Regions from separate parts of the Streptomyces sp. NPDC048258 genome, predicted to be linked through region 3. Evidence: riboswitches for the same ligand, from Rfam matches in the RefSeq annotation. Region 3 holds a riboswitch; each other region holds the start of a gene.
What was found. Region 3 has a riboswitch for thiamine pyrophosphate ahead of thiC (phosphomethylpyrimidine synthase ThiC). Riboswitches for the same ligand answer to the same signal wherever they lie in the genome.
Positions count from the first base shown of each region.

Region 1: it holds a riboswitch for thiamine pyrophosphate, as region 3 does, so the genes downstream of both, thiO (glycine oxidase ThiO) here and thiC (phosphomethylpyrimidine synthase ThiC) in region 3, are expected to answer to the same signal.
Region 2: it holds a riboswitch for thiamine pyrophosphate, as region 3 does, so the genes downstream of both, ACGFYQ_RS07045 (thiamine ABC transporter substrate binding subunit) here and thiC (phosphomethylpyrimidine synthase ThiC) in region 3, are expected to answer to the same signal.

Region 1 is NZ_JBICZH010000001.1:825,554-830,764, forward strand. It holds gene ACGFYQ_RS03830 (thiazole synthase) at 242-1,036, opposite strand; gene thiS (sulfur carrier protein ThiS) at 1,042-1,260, opposite strand; gene thiO (glycine oxidase ThiO) at 1,257-2,426, opposite strand; TPP riboswitch at 2,424-2,536, opposite strand; gene ACGFYQ_RS03845 (NAD(P)/FAD-dependent oxidoreductase) at 2,618-3,838, shown strand; gene ACGFYQ_RS03850 (Rv2175c family DNA-binding protein) at 3,906-4,271, shown strand; gene thiE (thiamine phosphate synthase) at 4,349-4,984, shown strand.
Region 2 is NZ_JBICZH010000002.1:626,122-631,332, forward strand. It holds gene ACGFYQ_RS07035 (phosphatidate cytidylyltransferase) at 1-609, shown strand, start outside; gene rlmN (23S rRNA (adenine(2503)-C(2))-methyltransferase RlmN) at 703-1,815, shown strand; TPP riboswitch at 1,890-1,999, shown strand; gene ACGFYQ_RS07045 (thiamine ABC transporter substrate binding subunit) at 2,085-3,185, shown strand; gene ACGFYQ_RS07050 (ABC transporter permease) at 3,281-4,897, shown strand; gene ACGFYQ_RS07055 (ABC transporter ATP-binding protein) at 4,897-5,211, shown strand, end outside.
Region 3 is NZ_JBICZH010000006.1:181,971-187,181, reverse strand. It holds gene ACGFYQ_RS16635 (hypothetical protein) at 429-581, shown strand; gene thiC (phosphomethylpyrimidine synthase ThiC) at 665-2,452, opposite strand; TPP riboswitch at 2,446-2,591, opposite strand; gene ACGFYQ_RS16625 (YibE/F family protein) at 2,631-4,055, shown strand; gene ACGFYQ_RS16620 (SsgA family sporulation/cell division regulator) at 4,118-4,567, opposite strand; gene ACGFYQ_RS16615 (IclR family transcriptional regulator) at 4,665-5,211, opposite strand, start outside.

The sequences.
Region 1 (5,211 bases), on a different contig from region 3:
CCCGGGCACGCGCCGCCGCCGGGCCGACCCCCGCGCCTCAAACGCCGGCGGGCTGAAAGACCGGGGCTCCGCCCCGCACCCCGCGCCTCAAACGCCGGCGGGGCTCAAAGATCCGGGCTCCGCCCCGGACCCCGCGCCTCAAACGCCGGCGGGGCTGGATTTTGGCTGGTGCCGTCTGCTTGGCGCGGGCGCGGAGCGCCGTAGGGGGTCCGGGGCGGAGCCCCGGCAGGCGGGCCGCAGGTCAGAACGCCGGGCGTTCCGGGTCGAGGGCGGCCCGGCCCTCCGCAGGAGACGAGGCGTGGGCGAAGCGCCGCTGCGGGATGCGCCCCGCGCGACGGGCGAGGCGCCCCGCCGACACCGCGTCCCGCATGGCCGCAGCCATCAGCACCGGCTCCTGCGCCCGCGTCACGGCCGACGCCAGCATCACCGCCGCACAGCCGAGTTCCATCGCCAGCGCCACGTCCGAGGCCGTGCCCGCCCCCGCGTCCAGGATGACGGGGACGGACGCCCGTTCCGTGATCAGCTCGAAGTTGTGCGGATTGCGGATGCCCATCCCCGACCCGATGGGGGACCCGAGCGGCATGATCGCCGCGCAGCCCGCGTCCTCCAGCTTCCGCGCGAGCACCGGATCGTCGTTCGTGTACGGGAGGACCGTGAAGCCCTCGTCCACGAGGACCTCGGCGGCGTCCAGCAGCTCGACGCCGTCGGGCAGGAGGGTCCGCTCGTCCGCGACCACCTCCAGCTTGATCCAGTCGGTGCCCAGCGCCTCCCGCGCGAGCCGTGCCGTGAGCACGGCCTCACCCGCCGTGAAGCACCCCGCCGTGTTCGGCAGGACGGCGATGTCCAGCTTCGACAGGACGGAGAGGACGGATCCCTGGACCGTCGGGTCGAGCCGGCGCATGGCCACCGTGGTGAGTTCGGTGCCGGATGCGACCAGGGCGCGTTCGAGGACGTCCAGGCTCGGGGCGCCGCCCGTACCCATGATCAGGCGGGAGGAGAAGGTCCGGCCGCCGAGGACGAAGAGGTCGTCTGCCATGGCCGTCAGCCTCCCTGGACCGCGGTGAGGACCTCGACCCGGTCGCCCTCGCCCACCGGCGTGAGCGGCCACTGCCCGCGCGGGACCACGGTCTCGTTGAGCGCTGCGGCGACGCCGGAGGGGGCCGCCGTCAGGGTGGCGACCACCGCGTCGAGCGTGGTGCCGGCCGCGACCTCGAGCGGCTCGCCGTTGACGGAGACGGAAACGGAGACGGGGAGGGTCATGCGTACGACTCCTGACGTGCGGCGGAGAACCGGCGGGGGGTGAAGGGGCGTGCGATCGGCGGCAGTTCGCCGGTGGTCAGCAGCTCCGCCAGCACGTCGCCGGTGAGGGGGGTCAGCAGCACCCCGTTGCGGTAGTGCCCGGTGGCCAGGTGCAGGCCGGGCAGGTCGGTCGGGCCGAGCAGCGGGGCGTTGTCGGGGGAGCCCGGCCGCAGCCCCGCGCGGGTCTCGGTGAGCGGGAGTTCGGTGATGCCGGGCACCAGCTCGTGGGCGTCGCGCAGGAGTTCGTAGACCCCGCCCGCGGTGACCGTGGTGTCCCAGCCGAGCTCCTCGCTGGTGGCGCCGACGACGAGTTCGCCGTTCTCGCGCGGGACCAGGTAGACGTGGCTGCCGCGCACGACCGCCCGTACCGTCCGCGACAGGAACGGCGCATAGGCGGCAGGCACCGTGAGCCGCAGCACCTGGCCCTTCACCGGCCGTACGGGGGCCACGACCTCCGGCGGGACGCCCGCCAGCCGCCCGCTGAGCGAGCCCGCCGCCAGCACCACCTGGTCCGCGCGCAGCTCCGTACCGTCGTCGAGCAGGGCCCCGGCCGCCCGGTCGGCGGTGACCAGCAGCCGCTCCGCCGCCGCCCGGTGGACGGCCACGCCGGCCCCCTCACAGGCGGCCAGCAGCGCGGCCGCGAGCCGCCGCGGGTCGACCTGGTGGTCGCCGTCCACCCGCAGGCCGCCCCGGACCCCCGGGGCCAGCATCGGCTCCAGCCGGCGGCACTCCCGGCCGGTGAGCCACTCGGACTCCAGGCCGCAGCGGCGCTGCAGGGCGTGCAGCTCCCGCAGGTGGAGCCGGTCGTCGGCGTCGAGGGCGACGGCGAGGGTGCCGCAGGCCCGGTAGCCGATGTCCAGACCGCCGCTCGCCTCGGCCAGCTCGGCGGCGAACTCCGGATAGCGCGCGGCGGAGGCGAGACCCAGACCCAGCAGGGCCTCCTCGCCGTAGTGCAGCTCGGTCACGGGCGCGAGCATCCCGGCCGCGACCTGGGCGGCGCCCCCGCCGGGGGCCGGGTCGGCCAGTACGGTGCCGAGGCCCCGACGGGCAGCCCGCCAGGCGGTGACGAGTCCGATGATCCCGCCCCCGATGACGAGGACGTCGGATCCCTTCCGAGAAGAATGCATGGGCGTCCAGCCCCTCCCTTCGCCGGCATGACCCGGATCAGGTTCGTACGGTCGGAGGCCGGCCAGCCTCCCTCTCAGCCCGGTGCGCCCGGACTCCCGCGATAGGTACGGTGGCCAGACTAACCCCGGTCCGGACAGCGGGTAAGGCGGCACCTATTCCTGGCGGCCCGTCAGGTGATTAGGGTGGCCGGGTGAGTGAGCAGACGGAGCAGAACCCGAGCGGCGTCGTGATCGTGGGCGCCGGAATGGCCGGCGTGCAGACCGCGGTCGCCCTGCGCGAGCAGGGCTTCACCGGCCCCGTGACCCTGCTGGGCGCCGAGCCCCACCAGCCCTACGACCGGCCACCGCTGTCCAAGGCGGTGCTGCTCGGCAAGGCCGAGGACTCCGCCTTCGACGTGGACTTCGAAGGGCTCGGCATCGAGCTCCGGCTCGGCACGGAGGTCACCGGGCTGCGGGCCGCCGAGCGCGAGCTGGACACCGAGGCGGGACCGGTCCCGTACGGGGTCCTCGTGCTGGCCACCGGCGCCGTGCCGCTGACCCTGCCCGGGACGGAGGGCGTTCCCGGCGTGCACCTGCTGCGGACGCTGGACGACGCGGCGCGGCTGCGCCCGGTCCTGGCCGAGGCGCCCCGGGCGGTGGTCGTCGGCGCGGGCTGGATCGGCGCGGAGTTCGCCACCGCGGCCCGGGAGGCGGGCTGCGAGGTGACCGTGGTCGAGGCGGCGGACCGGGTCCTGGCGGGGGCGCTGCCGGCGGAGGTCGCCGCCCCGATGGCGCGCTGGTACGAGGAGGCGGGCGCCGAGCTGATCACCGGCGCGAAGGTCTCCGGCGTCGAGGAGGGCCGGGTGCTGCTCGCGGACGGGCGCGCCCTGCCGGCCGGCGCGGTGGTGGTGGGTATCGGAGCCCGCCCCGCCACCGGGTGGCTGGCCGGGACCGGCGTCGAACTGGGCCCCGACGGCTCGGTCACCGCCGACGCGTACCTGCGTACCTCCCTGCCCGGGGTGTACGCGGTCGGCGACTGCGCCTCCTTCCCCTCGGCCCGCTACGGGACGCGGCTGCTCGTGCACCACTGGGACAACGCGCTCCAGGGCCCGCGGGCGGTCGCGGCGAACATCCTGGCCGGGGAACCGGTCCAGGTGTACGACCCGGTGCCGTACTTCTGGTCGGAGCAGTTCGGGCGCTTCGTCCAGTACGCAGGCCACCACGCCGGGGCCGACACCCTGCTCTGGCGCGGCGACCCGGCCGGCCCCACCTGGTCGGTGTGCTGGCTGCGCGACGGCGTCCTGGTCGCGGTCCTGGCCGTGGGCCGCCCCCGCGACCTGGCGCAGGGCCGAAAGCTGATCGAGACGGCGGCCGCGGTGGACCCGGCCAAGGTCTCCGACCCGGCGGTTCCGCTCAAGTCGACCCCCTTGTAGTCCCGGCCGGACCACGGACGGGCGGCTCCGGTACCGGGTGCCGGTCCGAGATGGCAGGCTTGTACCCGTGACCGAGATTGACGCAAAGATCGATTCCCTTGTCCCCTCGTGGCTGTACCTCCCCGACATCGCGGAGATGCTCGACATCGAGGTGACCCGGGTCCGCCAGATGGTCAAGGAAGGGCAGCTGATCGCCGTACGCAGGGGCGAGAACCGCGCCCTGCAGGTGCCGGCCCCCTTCATCGACGGCGACAAGGTCGTCAAGGGCCTGGTCGGCCTGCTGACCGTGCTGCGCGACGACCGCTTCACCGAGGAGGAGATCCTTGAGTGGCTCTTCACCGAGGACCCGACCCTGCCCGGCACCCCCGTGCAGGCGCTGAGCGAGAATCGCGGCACGGAGGTGAAGCGCCGCGCTCAGGCGCTCGCCCTCTGACCTGATCCGCATCCGCTCCACCGCGGTGTACGGGCCCGCGGGGCTCGTACACCGCCTCCATCCCGGGGGGTACACCCATGCAGCTGTCCGACGCCCGGCTCTACCTCTGCACGGACGCCCGCAAGCGCCAGGGTGACCTCCCCGAGTTCCTGGACGCCGTGCTGGCCGGCGGCGTGGACATCGTCCAGCTCAGGGACAAGGGCATGGAGGCCGGGGAGGAGCTCGAACACCTCCAGGTCTTCGCCGAGGCCGCCCGGCGCCACGGCAAGCTCCTCGCCGTGAACGACCGCGCCGACGTCGCGCACGCCATCGGCTCCGACGTCCTGCACCTCGGCCAGGGCGACATCCCCGTCCCCGCCGCCCGCGCCATCCTCGGCGACCAGGTGCTGATCGGCCGTTCCTGCCACGCCGAGGCCGAGGTCGACGCGGCCGTCGCCGAGCCCGGCGTGGACTACTTCTGCACCGGCCCCTGCTGGCCCACCCCCACCAAGCCCGGCCGCTTCGCCCCCGGCCTCGGGCTCGTCCGGTACGCGGCCTCCCTGGAGCAGGACCGGCCCTGGTTCGCCATCGGCGGCATCGACAGCGCGAATCTGGACGAGGTGCTGGACGCCGGAGCCACCCGTGTCGTCGTCGTCCGCGCCCTCACCGAGGCCACCGACCCGGGTGCGGCCGCCGCGGACCTCGCCAAGCGCGTCCGGGCCCGGCTCGGCTGAGTCCTGTCCGCTTCCCGCCCGCCCGGTCTGTCCGCTTCCTGTCCGCTGTCGTCCGCCCGGATGGACACCCGGACAGCCGTAGCGCGTTTCGCCCGGATACCCGGACAGCCGTAGCGCGCCCTTGCGGATTAGGAACCGCTCGGCCGGAGCCGCGCGACCAGGTGTCCAAAAACGTGTCCAAAAGGCGGACAGCGCTTCGGCGTCCGCCGGGCCGCGTCTAACCTGCC
Region 2 (5,211 bases), on a different contig from region 3:
GCCATGGTCATCGCCGGATACGTCCGCGGTGCCGAGGGCGCCTGGGTGGCGATGGCCCTGACGGTGCTGGCGGTCCTCGTCTGGCGGATGACCGAGCCGCCCGAGGACTACCTCAAGGACGTCACGGCGGGTGCCTTCGCGGCGTTCTACGTGCCCTTCCTGGCCACCTTCGTCGCCATGCTGCTCACCGCCGACGACGGGCCGCAGCGGGTGATCACCTTCCTGCTCCTGACCGTGGTCAGCGACACCGGGGCCTACGCGGTCGGCTGGCGCTTCGGCAAGAACAAGCTCGCGCCGCGCATCAGCCCCGGAAAGACCCGCGAGGGACTGTTCGGCGCGGTGGCCTTCGCGATGGCGGCCGGTGCGCTGTGCATGGAGTTCCTGATCGACGGCGGCTCCTGGTGGCAGGGCCTGCTGCTGGGCCTCGCGGTCGCGGTCAGTGCCACGCTGGGCGACCTCGGCGAGTCGATGATCAAGCGGGACCTGGGCATCAAGGACATGGGCACCCTGCTGCCGGGACACGGCGGGATCATGGACCGGCTCGACTCGCTGCTGCCGACGGCTCCGGTGGTGTGGCTGCTGCTGGCCGCGTTCGTGGGTACGGGCTGACCTGCGGAAAGGCGTCGTAACACGCCGGGCGGTTACTCTTGGAAGGCGCGCTGCTTCTGCGGCGCGCCTTTCGTCTTACAAGGAGTACCTGCCATGGCCCGCCCTGTTCCGGGAGAGCTCACCTTCGTCGCCCCGCGCGGAGCCAAGAAGCCGCCCCGGCACCTCGCCGACATGACCCCGGCCGAGCGCCGTGAGGCGGTCGCCGCGATCGGCGAGAAGCCGTTCCGGGCCAAGCAGCTCTCGCAGCACTACTTCGCGCGCTACGCGCACGACCCGGCCGAGTGGACCGACATCCCCGCGGGCTCCCGCGAGAAGCTCCAGCAGGAGCTCCTCCCGGACCTGATGAACGTCCTCCGGCACATCTCGTGCGACAACGACACCACCCGCAAGACCCTGTGGAAGCTGCACGACGGCACGCTCGTCGAGTCCGTGCTGATGCGCTACCCCGACCGGGTCACCATGTGCATCTCCTCGCAGGCCGGCTGCGGCATGAACTGCCCGTTCTGCGCCACCGGCCAGGCGGGTCTGGACCGCAACCTGTCCACCGCCGAGATCGTGCACCAGATCGTCGACGGCATGCGCGCGCTGCGCGACGGCGAGGTCCCCGGCGGCCCGGCGCGCCTGTCGAACATCGTCTTCATGGGCATGGGCGAGCCGCTGGCCAACTACAACCGCGTGGTCGGCGCCATCCGCCGGCTCACCGACCCGGAGCCCGACGGCCTGGGCCTGTCGCAGCGCGGTATCACCGTCTCCACCGTCGGCCTGGTCCCGGCCATGCTGCGCTTCGCCGACGAGGGCTTCAAGTGCCGCCTCGCGGTCTCGCTGCACGCCCCCGACGACGAGCTGCGCGACACCCTGGTCCCCGTGAACACCCGCTGGAACGTCCGCGAGGTGCTCGGCGCCGCCTGGGAGTACGCCGAGAAGTCCGGCCGCCGGATCTCCATCGAGTACGCCCTGATCCGCGACATCAACGACCAGGCCTGGCGTGGTGACCTGCTGGGCAAGCTGCTCAAGGGCAAGCGTGTCCACGTCAACCTCATCCCGCTGAACCCGACGCCCGGATCCAAGTGGACCGCCTCGCGGCCCGAGGACGAGAAGGCCTTCGTGGAGGCGATCGCCCGGCACGGCGTGCCCGTGACCGTACGGGACACCCGCGGCCAGGAGATCGACGGCGCGTGCGGCCAGCTGGCCGCTTCGGAGCGCTGAGTTCCGACTGCGTCGGTTTCCGGCCACGACCGGTCACAATCGGCCACGGGGTACCCTGTGGCCGAACCAATTTCATATTCCGACAGGGGAGCGCCACAGCGCTGAGAGTGCGGTATCCGTCATCCGCAGACCCTCTGAACCTCGCCCCGGTCATTCGGGGTAGGAAGTTCGGTCACCACTCAAGCTGTTGCGCCCTGCCCGGCGTCCGCTCCCACAGAGCGCCGGGCAGGGCCGCGTCTTCTCCTGGACATCCCAGGAGGAATTCACCAGTGAGCACCACCAAGAGGATCGCGGGCGCGGCGCTCGCGGCCGCGCTGGGCGTCACCGCGCTCAGCGCCTGCGGCGGCGGCGACGCCAAGGACAAGCCCGCGGGCGCGAGCGACGCCCCCAAGTCCAAGACCGTCACGCTTGTCTCCCACGACTCCTTCGTCGTGTCCGAGCCGGTCCTCAAGGAGTTCGAGCAGCAGAGCGGCTACACCGTCAAGGTGCTGAAGTCCGGGGACGCGGGTGCCGCGCTCAACCAGGAGATCCTCACCAAGGGCTCCCCGCGCGGCGACGTCTTCTTCGGCGTGGACAACACCCTGCTCTCGCGCGCCCTCGACAACGGCATCTTCACGCCGTACGAGGCCAAGGGCCTGGCCGGCGTGAAGCCGGAGTACGTGCTCGACAAGGAGCACCGGGTCACGCCGATCGACTCCGGTGACATCTGCGTCAACTACGACAAGCAGTACTTCGCGGACAAGAAGCTCGCCCCGCCGCAGACGCTGGACGACCTGGTCAAGCCGGAGTACAAGAACCTGCTGGTCACCGAGAACGCCGCGACCTCCTCGCCCGGCCTCGGCTTCCTGCTCGCCTCCGTCGGCAAGTACGGCGAAGAGGGCTGGAAGGACTACTGGAGCAAGCTCAAGGCCAACGGCGTCGAGGTCGTCGACGGCTGGGAGCAGGCCTACAACGAGCGCTTCTCCGGCTCCGCGGGCGGCAAGAAGGCCAAGGGCGACCGGCCGCTGGTCGTCTCCTACGCCTCCAGCCCGCCGGTCGAGGTGCTGTACGGCGAGCCGCAGCCGGCCGAGGCCCCGACGGGCGTCTCCACCGGCACCTGCTTCCGCCAGATCGAGTTCGCGGGTCTGCTGAAGGGCGCGAAGAACGAGGAGGGCGGCAAGGCCCTCGTGGACTTCCTGATCAGCAAGAAGTTCCAGGAGGACATGCCCCTCCAGATGTTCGTGAACCCGGTGACGAAGGACGCTTCCCTGCCGGAGCTGTTCACGAAGCACGGTGTGGTGATCGAGAAGCCGGAGAGCGTCGCTCCCGAGACCATCGCCAAGAACCGTGAGCAGTGGGTCAAGGCATGGACCTCGCTCGTCGTGAAGTAAGCGGCACCAAGGAGCCGGGTGCGGCGCCGGGGGGCGCCGCACCGGGCCCCGGCCCTCGCGAGGGCGGGCGGGCGACCGCGGTGCGGCTCGCCCTGATGGCCGTACCCCTCGTCTTCTTCGGGCTGTTCTTCGCCTATCCCGTCGCCGCGATCGTCGGGCGCGGGCTCAAGACCGACGACGGCTGGCAGTTCGGCCGGATCGGCGAGGTGATCGCCCGGCCGGACATCGCCGACGTGCTGTGGTTCACCACCTGGCAGGCGCTCGCGTCCACCGCGCTCACGCTGCTGATCGCACTTCCCGCCGCGTACGTCTTCGCGCGCTTCGACTTCCCCTGCAAGCAGCTGCTGCGGGCGGTGGTGACCGTCCCCTTCGTGCTGCCGACCGTGGTGGTCGGCACCGCGTTCCTCGCGCTGGTCGGCCGGGGCGGTCTGCTGGACGAGCTGTGGGGCGTCCGGCTGGACACCACCGTGTGGGCGATCCTGCTCGCGCACGTCTTCTTCAACTACGCCGTCGTCGTACGGACGGTCGGCGGGCTCTGGGCGCAGCTGGACCCGCGGCAGGAGGAGGCCGCCCGTGTGCTGGGCGCCGGACGGTTCGCCGCCTGGCGGCGGGTGACGCTGCCCGCGCTGGCCCCGGCGGTGGGCGCCGCCTCGCTGATGGTGTTCCTGTTCACCTTCAGCTCCTTCGGCGTCGTACAGATCCTGGGCGGGCCCTCGTACTCCACCCTGGAGGTCGAGGTCTACCGGCAGACCGCGCAGCTCCTGGACCTGTCCACGGCCGCCGTGCTGACGATGGTGCAGTTCGCGGCGATCGGCGGGGTCCTCGCCGTGCACGCACGGACGGTGCGCCGGCGGGAGACCGCGCTGCGGCTCGTGGACCCGGGGCGCACGGCGCACCGGCCGCGCGGCTGGGCCCAGCGGGGCCTGCTGGGCGGGGTCCTGCTGACGGTCGCCCTGCTGATCGTGGCCCCGCTGGCGGTCCTGGTGGAGCGGTCCTTCGACGCTCCCGGCGGATACGGCCTCGGCTTCTACCGGGCGCTGCAGGACGCGGGCGCCGGTGGCGGCACGTTCCTGGTGCCGCCGCTGGAGGCGATCTGGAACTCGCTCCAGTACGCGCTCGCCGCCACCGCCATCGCCCTGGTCATCGGGGGGCTCGCGGCCGCCGCGCTGACACGGCGCGCGGGTCGCTTCGTACGGGGCTTCGACGCGCTGCTGATGCTGCCGCTCGGGGTGTCCGCCGTGACGGTGGGTTTCGGCTTCCTGATCACCCTGGACGAGCCGCCGCTGGATCTGCGGACCTCGTGGATCCTGGTGCCGCTCGCGCAGGCGCTGGTGGGCGTGCCCTTCGTCGTACGGACCATGCTGCCGGTCCTGCGCGCCGTCGACGCGCGGCTGCGCGAGGCGGCCGCCGTGCTCGGCGCTTCCCCGCTGCGGGCGTGGCGGGAGGTGGACCTGCCGCTGGTGCGGCGGGCCCTGCTGATCGCGGCCGGGTTCGCCTTCGCGGTCTCGCTGGGGGAGTTCGGCGCGACCGTCTTCATCGCACGGCCGGACCGGCCGACGCTGCCGGTGGCCGTGGCGCGGCTGCTGGGGCGGGCCGGTGAGCTGAACTACGGGCAGGCGATGGCCCTGAGCACGATTCTGATGCTGGTGTGCGCGGTGTCCCTGCTGGTGCTGGAGCGACTGCGACCCGACAAGACCTCCGGGGAGTTCTGATGACGCTGCTTCAGTTGGAAGGGGTGTCGGTCCGCTTCGGTGAGCGGGCGGCCGTGGACTCCGTGGACCTGAAGGTCGCCGAGCACGAGATCGTGTGCGTGCTGGGGCCGAGCGGGAGCGGCAAGTCCACCCTGCTGCGCGTCGTCGCAGGTCTCCAGCCGGTGTCCGCGGGGCGGGTGCTGCTGGGCGGAACGGACCAGGCGGCCGTGCCCGTGCACCGGCGGGGCGTCGGCCTGATGTTCCAGGACCACCAGCTCTTCCCGCACCGGGACGTCGGCGGAAACGTCGCCTTCGGGCTGCGGATACGGGGCTCC
Region 3 (5,211 bases):
TGGCCTGAGCCGTGGCGACCGCGGGGCTGGACATGCCCGCCATGACCAGGGCAAGCGATGCGAGGGTGCCGCCAGTCAGCCAACTGCTCCGCCTGGGCAGCGGACCAAGGATTGACCTGGTCCTTTTCTCAGGGCGCATACCACTCCTTCTCGAATCCGATCGAACGACGTGCGGTGGGGCCTCTCGGGCCACCTCGGTCATCGTGGGAATCGCTGCCGCGAGGGGCGGGACACCTCGCAGATAAGTCCACTAATCGGACTAGTGATGCGACGCCAATGGCCTCTGTGACGGACACGGCCCGACCTTGCCCCTTGCGGTCGAGCTTGCTTGCACGGCCCGACAGGGATGCCTACGGTCGGCTTACGTCATCTTCAGCTCTTCATCGACGCCGACGACCACGGCCCGTTCCTCGGCTGGAGCGCGAGCCGTGAGGACGTCGTGCACGACGACTTCGAGCAACTTCCACGACGTGATGGTGGGCGTCGCCAAGCTGCTCGGGGGCGCCGACGCAGGCATCCGCGAGATGACGGACGCCAAGCACGAGACAGCGGAGTACCAGCGCGATCTGTACGGGGCCTGAGGCGCCGGATCAGCGCGACACGGGCGGACCCGCGACTCCCCCTCATGGGTCGCGGGTCCGCTCCGTAGCTCCTGTCGACCGCCTCAGTCGGCCAGCGGCAGGTAGACGCGGTTGCCCGAGGCCGCGAACTCGGCGGACTTCTCCGCCATGCCCGCCTGGATCTCCTCGGCCTTCAGGTCGCCGCCGTGCTCGCGGCGGATGTCCTGCGAGATCTTCATCGAGCAGAACTTCGGACCGCACATGGAGCAGAAGTGCGCGGTCTTGGCCGGCTCGGCGGGCAGCGTCTCGTCGTGGAACTCACGGGCCGTGTCCGGGTCGAGGGCCAGGTTGAACTGGTCCTCCCAGCGGAACTCGAACCGCGCGTCCGACAGCGCGTCGTCCCACTCCTGGGCACCGGGGTGCCCCTTGGCCAGGTCCGCCGCGTGCGCCGCGATCTTGTACGTGATGACGCCGGTCTTGACGTCGTCACGGTTGGGCAGGCCCAGGTGCTCCTTGGGAGTGACGTAGCAGAGCATCGCCGTGCCCCACCAGGCGATCATCGCGGCGCCGATGCCCGAGGTGATGTGGTCGTACGCGGGCGCGACGTCCGTGGTCAGCGGGCCGAGCGTGTAGAACGGCGCCTCCTCGCAGATCTCCTGCTGGAGGTCGATGTTCTCCTTGATCTTGTGCATCGGGACGTGACCCGGGCCCTCGATCATCGTCTGGACGTTGTGCCGCTTGGCGATCGTGTTCAGCTCGCCCAGCGTCTTCAGCTCCGCGAACTGCGCCGCGTCGTTGGCGTCCGCGATGGAGCCGGGGCGCAGGCCGTCACCCAGCGAGTAGGTGACGTCGTACGTCGCGAGGATCTCGCAGAGCTCCTCGAAGTTCGTGTAGAGGAAGTTCTCCTTGTGGTGCGCCAGGCACCACGCGGCCATGATCGAGCCGCCGCGCGAGACGATGCCGGTCTTGCGGCGGGCGGTCAGCGGCACGTAGGGCAGCAGCACGCCGGCGTGGACCGTCATGTAGTCGACGCCCTGCTCGGCCTGCTCGATGACCGTGTCCTTGTAGATCTCCCAGGTCAGGTCCTCGGCACGGCCGTCGACCTTCTCCAGCGCCTGGTAGAGCGGGACGGTACCGATCGGGACGGGGGAGTTGCGCAGCACCCACTCGCGCGTGGTGTGGATGTTGCGGCCGGTCGAGAGGTCCATGACCGTGTCGGCGCCCCACTTGGTGGCCCAGGTCATCTTGTCGACCTCCTCCTCGATGGAGGAGGTGACGGCGGAGTTGCCGATGTTGGCGTTGACCTTCACCAGGAACCGCTTGCCGATGATCATCGGCTCGATCTCCGGGTGGTTCACGTTCGCCGGAAGCACCGCGCGGCCTGCGGCGATCTCCTCGCGGACGACCTCGGGGGAGACGTTCTCGCGGATCGCGACGTACTCCATCTCCGGGGTGATCTCGCCCCGGCGGGCGTACGCGAGCTGCGTGACGGCGGCGCCGCCACGGCCCCGGCGGGGCTGGCGGGGGCGGCCCGGGAAGACCGCGTCGAGGTTCTTGAGCCCGCCGCGCGGCGAGGTGTGCTTGATTCCGTCGTCCTCGGGGCGCACGGGACGTCCCGCGTACTCCTCGGTGTCGCCGCGGCCGATGATCCAGTTCTCGCGCAGCGGCGCGAGACCCCGGCGCACGTCGGTCTCGATCTGGGGGTCGGTGTACGGACCGGACGTGTCGTAGAGCGTCACGTCCTTGCCGTTGGTGAGGTGGACCTGGCGGACCGGCACCCGGATGTCGGGGCGGGAGCCCGCCACGTAGCCCTTGTGCCAGCCCGGCTTGCGCTCGGTCGAGCCGTCGCCGTCCTGGCTGACGGCAGGCGTGCATGCGTCCTGAATGGTCATGAGACCTATCTCCCTACGCCGGCATTACCCGGTAACAGGTTCGGCGGTCGACGCAGCCTCCTCCCGTACGCATCCGTGATGCGCGTACGGTGATCAGCGTCCTCTCAGCCCGGTGCTCCGAGCTCCCGCGTTGTGCAAAGTAGCCCCCACGCTAGCGTCATCCATGGCGTGCTGAACAGTGGGCCCCCTCATCTCTTGCGATGATCTGCTGGTGACGACCTCGCCGCAGCCCCCCATCGAGCCCACGGATCCCACTGGCCACTCGGGCCACGCGCACCCGGGTTCCGGGCACCCTGCCGGCCATTCCCACGGGCATTCCCACGGGCACGGCCACGGCCCGGCGGCCCCCGTCTCGAAGCACCTGCGCAAGGTCATCGCGGCCGTGCTGATCCCCTTCGCCGCCGCCGTCTTCGTCGGCATGGCGGTGCTCTGGCCGGGCGGCGCCCCCGCCCACGAGCGCACGGGGGTCGGTTTCGACCGGCAGACGCAGCAGGGCACGGTCGTCTCGCTCGAACAGGTCGACTGCAAATCGGTGAACGCCTCGCAGGTCCCGCCCACCGGCGACACGTCCACTCCCGAGGGCCGCGAGGCCCAGGCGGCGCAGACCGGTGAGTGCAAGAAGGCCACCGTCGAGGTCGGCACCGGACCGGACAAGGGCCGCACCTTCGTGGAGATCGTCCAGCCGGGCGCGCCACGGCAGTTGGCGAAGGGTCAGGGGGTGGTGGTCGCGTACGCGCCGGACGCCCCGCGGGACCTCCAGTACTCGGTGATCGACGTGAACCGCAAGTTCCCCTTGGCGCTGCTGGCCTTGATCTTCGCGGTCGCCGTCGTCCTGGTCGGCCGGATGCGCGGGCTGTTCGCACTGATCGCGCTGATCATCAGCTTCGGCGTGCTGACCCTCTTCATCCTCCCGGCCATCTTGCAGGGGTCGAATCCGCTGGTCGTCGCCGTCATCGGCGCGAGCGCCATCATGCTCATCGCTCTGTACATCTGCCACGGGCTGACCGCCCGCACCTCGGTCGCCGTCCTCGGCACGCTCGTCTCGCTGCTGCTGATCGGGCTGCTGGGCTCGGTGTTCATCGACTGGGCGTTCCTCAGCGGAAACACCGACGACAACACGGGCCTGATCCACGGGCTCTACCCGGGCATCGACATGAGCGGTCTGCTGCTCGCGGGCATCATCATCGGATCGCTGGGCGTGCTCGACGATGTGACGGTCACGCAGACCTCCGCGGTCTGGGAACTCCATCAGGCCGACCCGTCGATGGGGTCGCGCGCCCTCTACCGGGCGGCCATCCGGATCGGGCGCGACCACATCGCGTCGGTGGTCAACACGCTCGTACTCGCCTACGCGGGTGCCGCGCTCCCCCTGCTCCTGCTGTTCTCGATCGCGAACAGCAGCATGGGGTCGGTGGCCAACAGCGAGCTGGTCGCGGTGGAGATCGTACGGACCCTCGTGGGCTCGATCGGCCTCGTGGCCTCGGTTCCCGTGACGACGGCGCTGGCCGCCCTGGTCGTTTCCGCCGACCGGCCGGGGACCCCGGTCGCCGGGCCGGCGTCGGAGCCGGCCCGTGGCGGCCGGGGCCGCCGTCGCAAGCGCTGAAAGGTTGTTGCGGGAGGAACAGCGTGGCCGGCGCGGCTGGTCGGTGCGCGCACGGCGGCGCGTCACCCCGCGTTCTGCTCGTTCTGCCGGGATTCGGCCAGGATCTTGCCGAGCGCCTCGTCGAGGTTCTCCTCGAAGTCACCCAGGTTGCGCTCCTGGCCGAGCGGGACGAGCCGGTCGGTGCGGTCGAGGAACGCGACGAGCGGCGCCGCGCTGGCGCGGAACAGGGCCCGGTCACCGCCGACCTGGAGGCGGATGTGGACATCGGACAGGTCCTCGGGATCGGTCGGGGCGATGTGCACATCGCCGTCGCCGCACGGTTTGTTGATGCCGTCGAGGAGGAGCTCCCGGCCGAACGCCCAGGTCACGGGCGCATCTCCGGGAAGGTGGAAGGTCAGGCGGACTGCGTAGGGGTCCCGAGCGTCGTACCGGAGTTCCACCGGGATCCGGAACGAGAGCTCCTCGGAAACGAGGAAGCTCATCATGACCTCTGCCTGTACCGACTCGCGCATTGACTACCCCGCTGTAGTGGAAGTGGCCAGGAATGATCCCCCAGGGCCCTCTTGACAAGAGTGGTGGAAGCGCTAGCAGATCACAAGGAGTGAGTTTTCAGATACTGATAGAGAACGAGAGGGTGCTCAACAGCGCGCCTACTTCACTCCGTAGTCGATCGACTACATAAAGCAACCGGTCTTCTTGGTGCAGGGGAAGGGAAATCGCCATCGTCGCGGCGGTGTCGCCGGCGGTGATGGGGATGGCCGCACAGACCGTGCCCAGGGCGTACTCCTGACGCTCCGTAACCGGCTGCATCCGCTCCAGGGACGCGATCCGCTGTTCCAAGGACCGCTGATCGGCCACGGTGTAGGGGGTGATGGCCTCGACCGGGTGCCGGTCGTAGTAGTCCTTGCGCGTCTTCTCGTCGAGCTGGCCGAGCAGGCACTGACCGATGGCGTGCGCGTGGCCGGTCTCGCGGAAATCGGCCCACTCCTCGCAGGCCGGGCTGGCCGGGGTGTCCGAGACGCCCACGAGCTCGATCTCACCCTCGCGGAAGACCGCGAAGTAGACGGGGGCCCCGACCGAGTCGCGGAAGTGCGCGAGGGAGTCGAGGATCATGCTGCGACGTTTCTGCTGGAGTCCGCCGCCGGCGAGCCGCCCG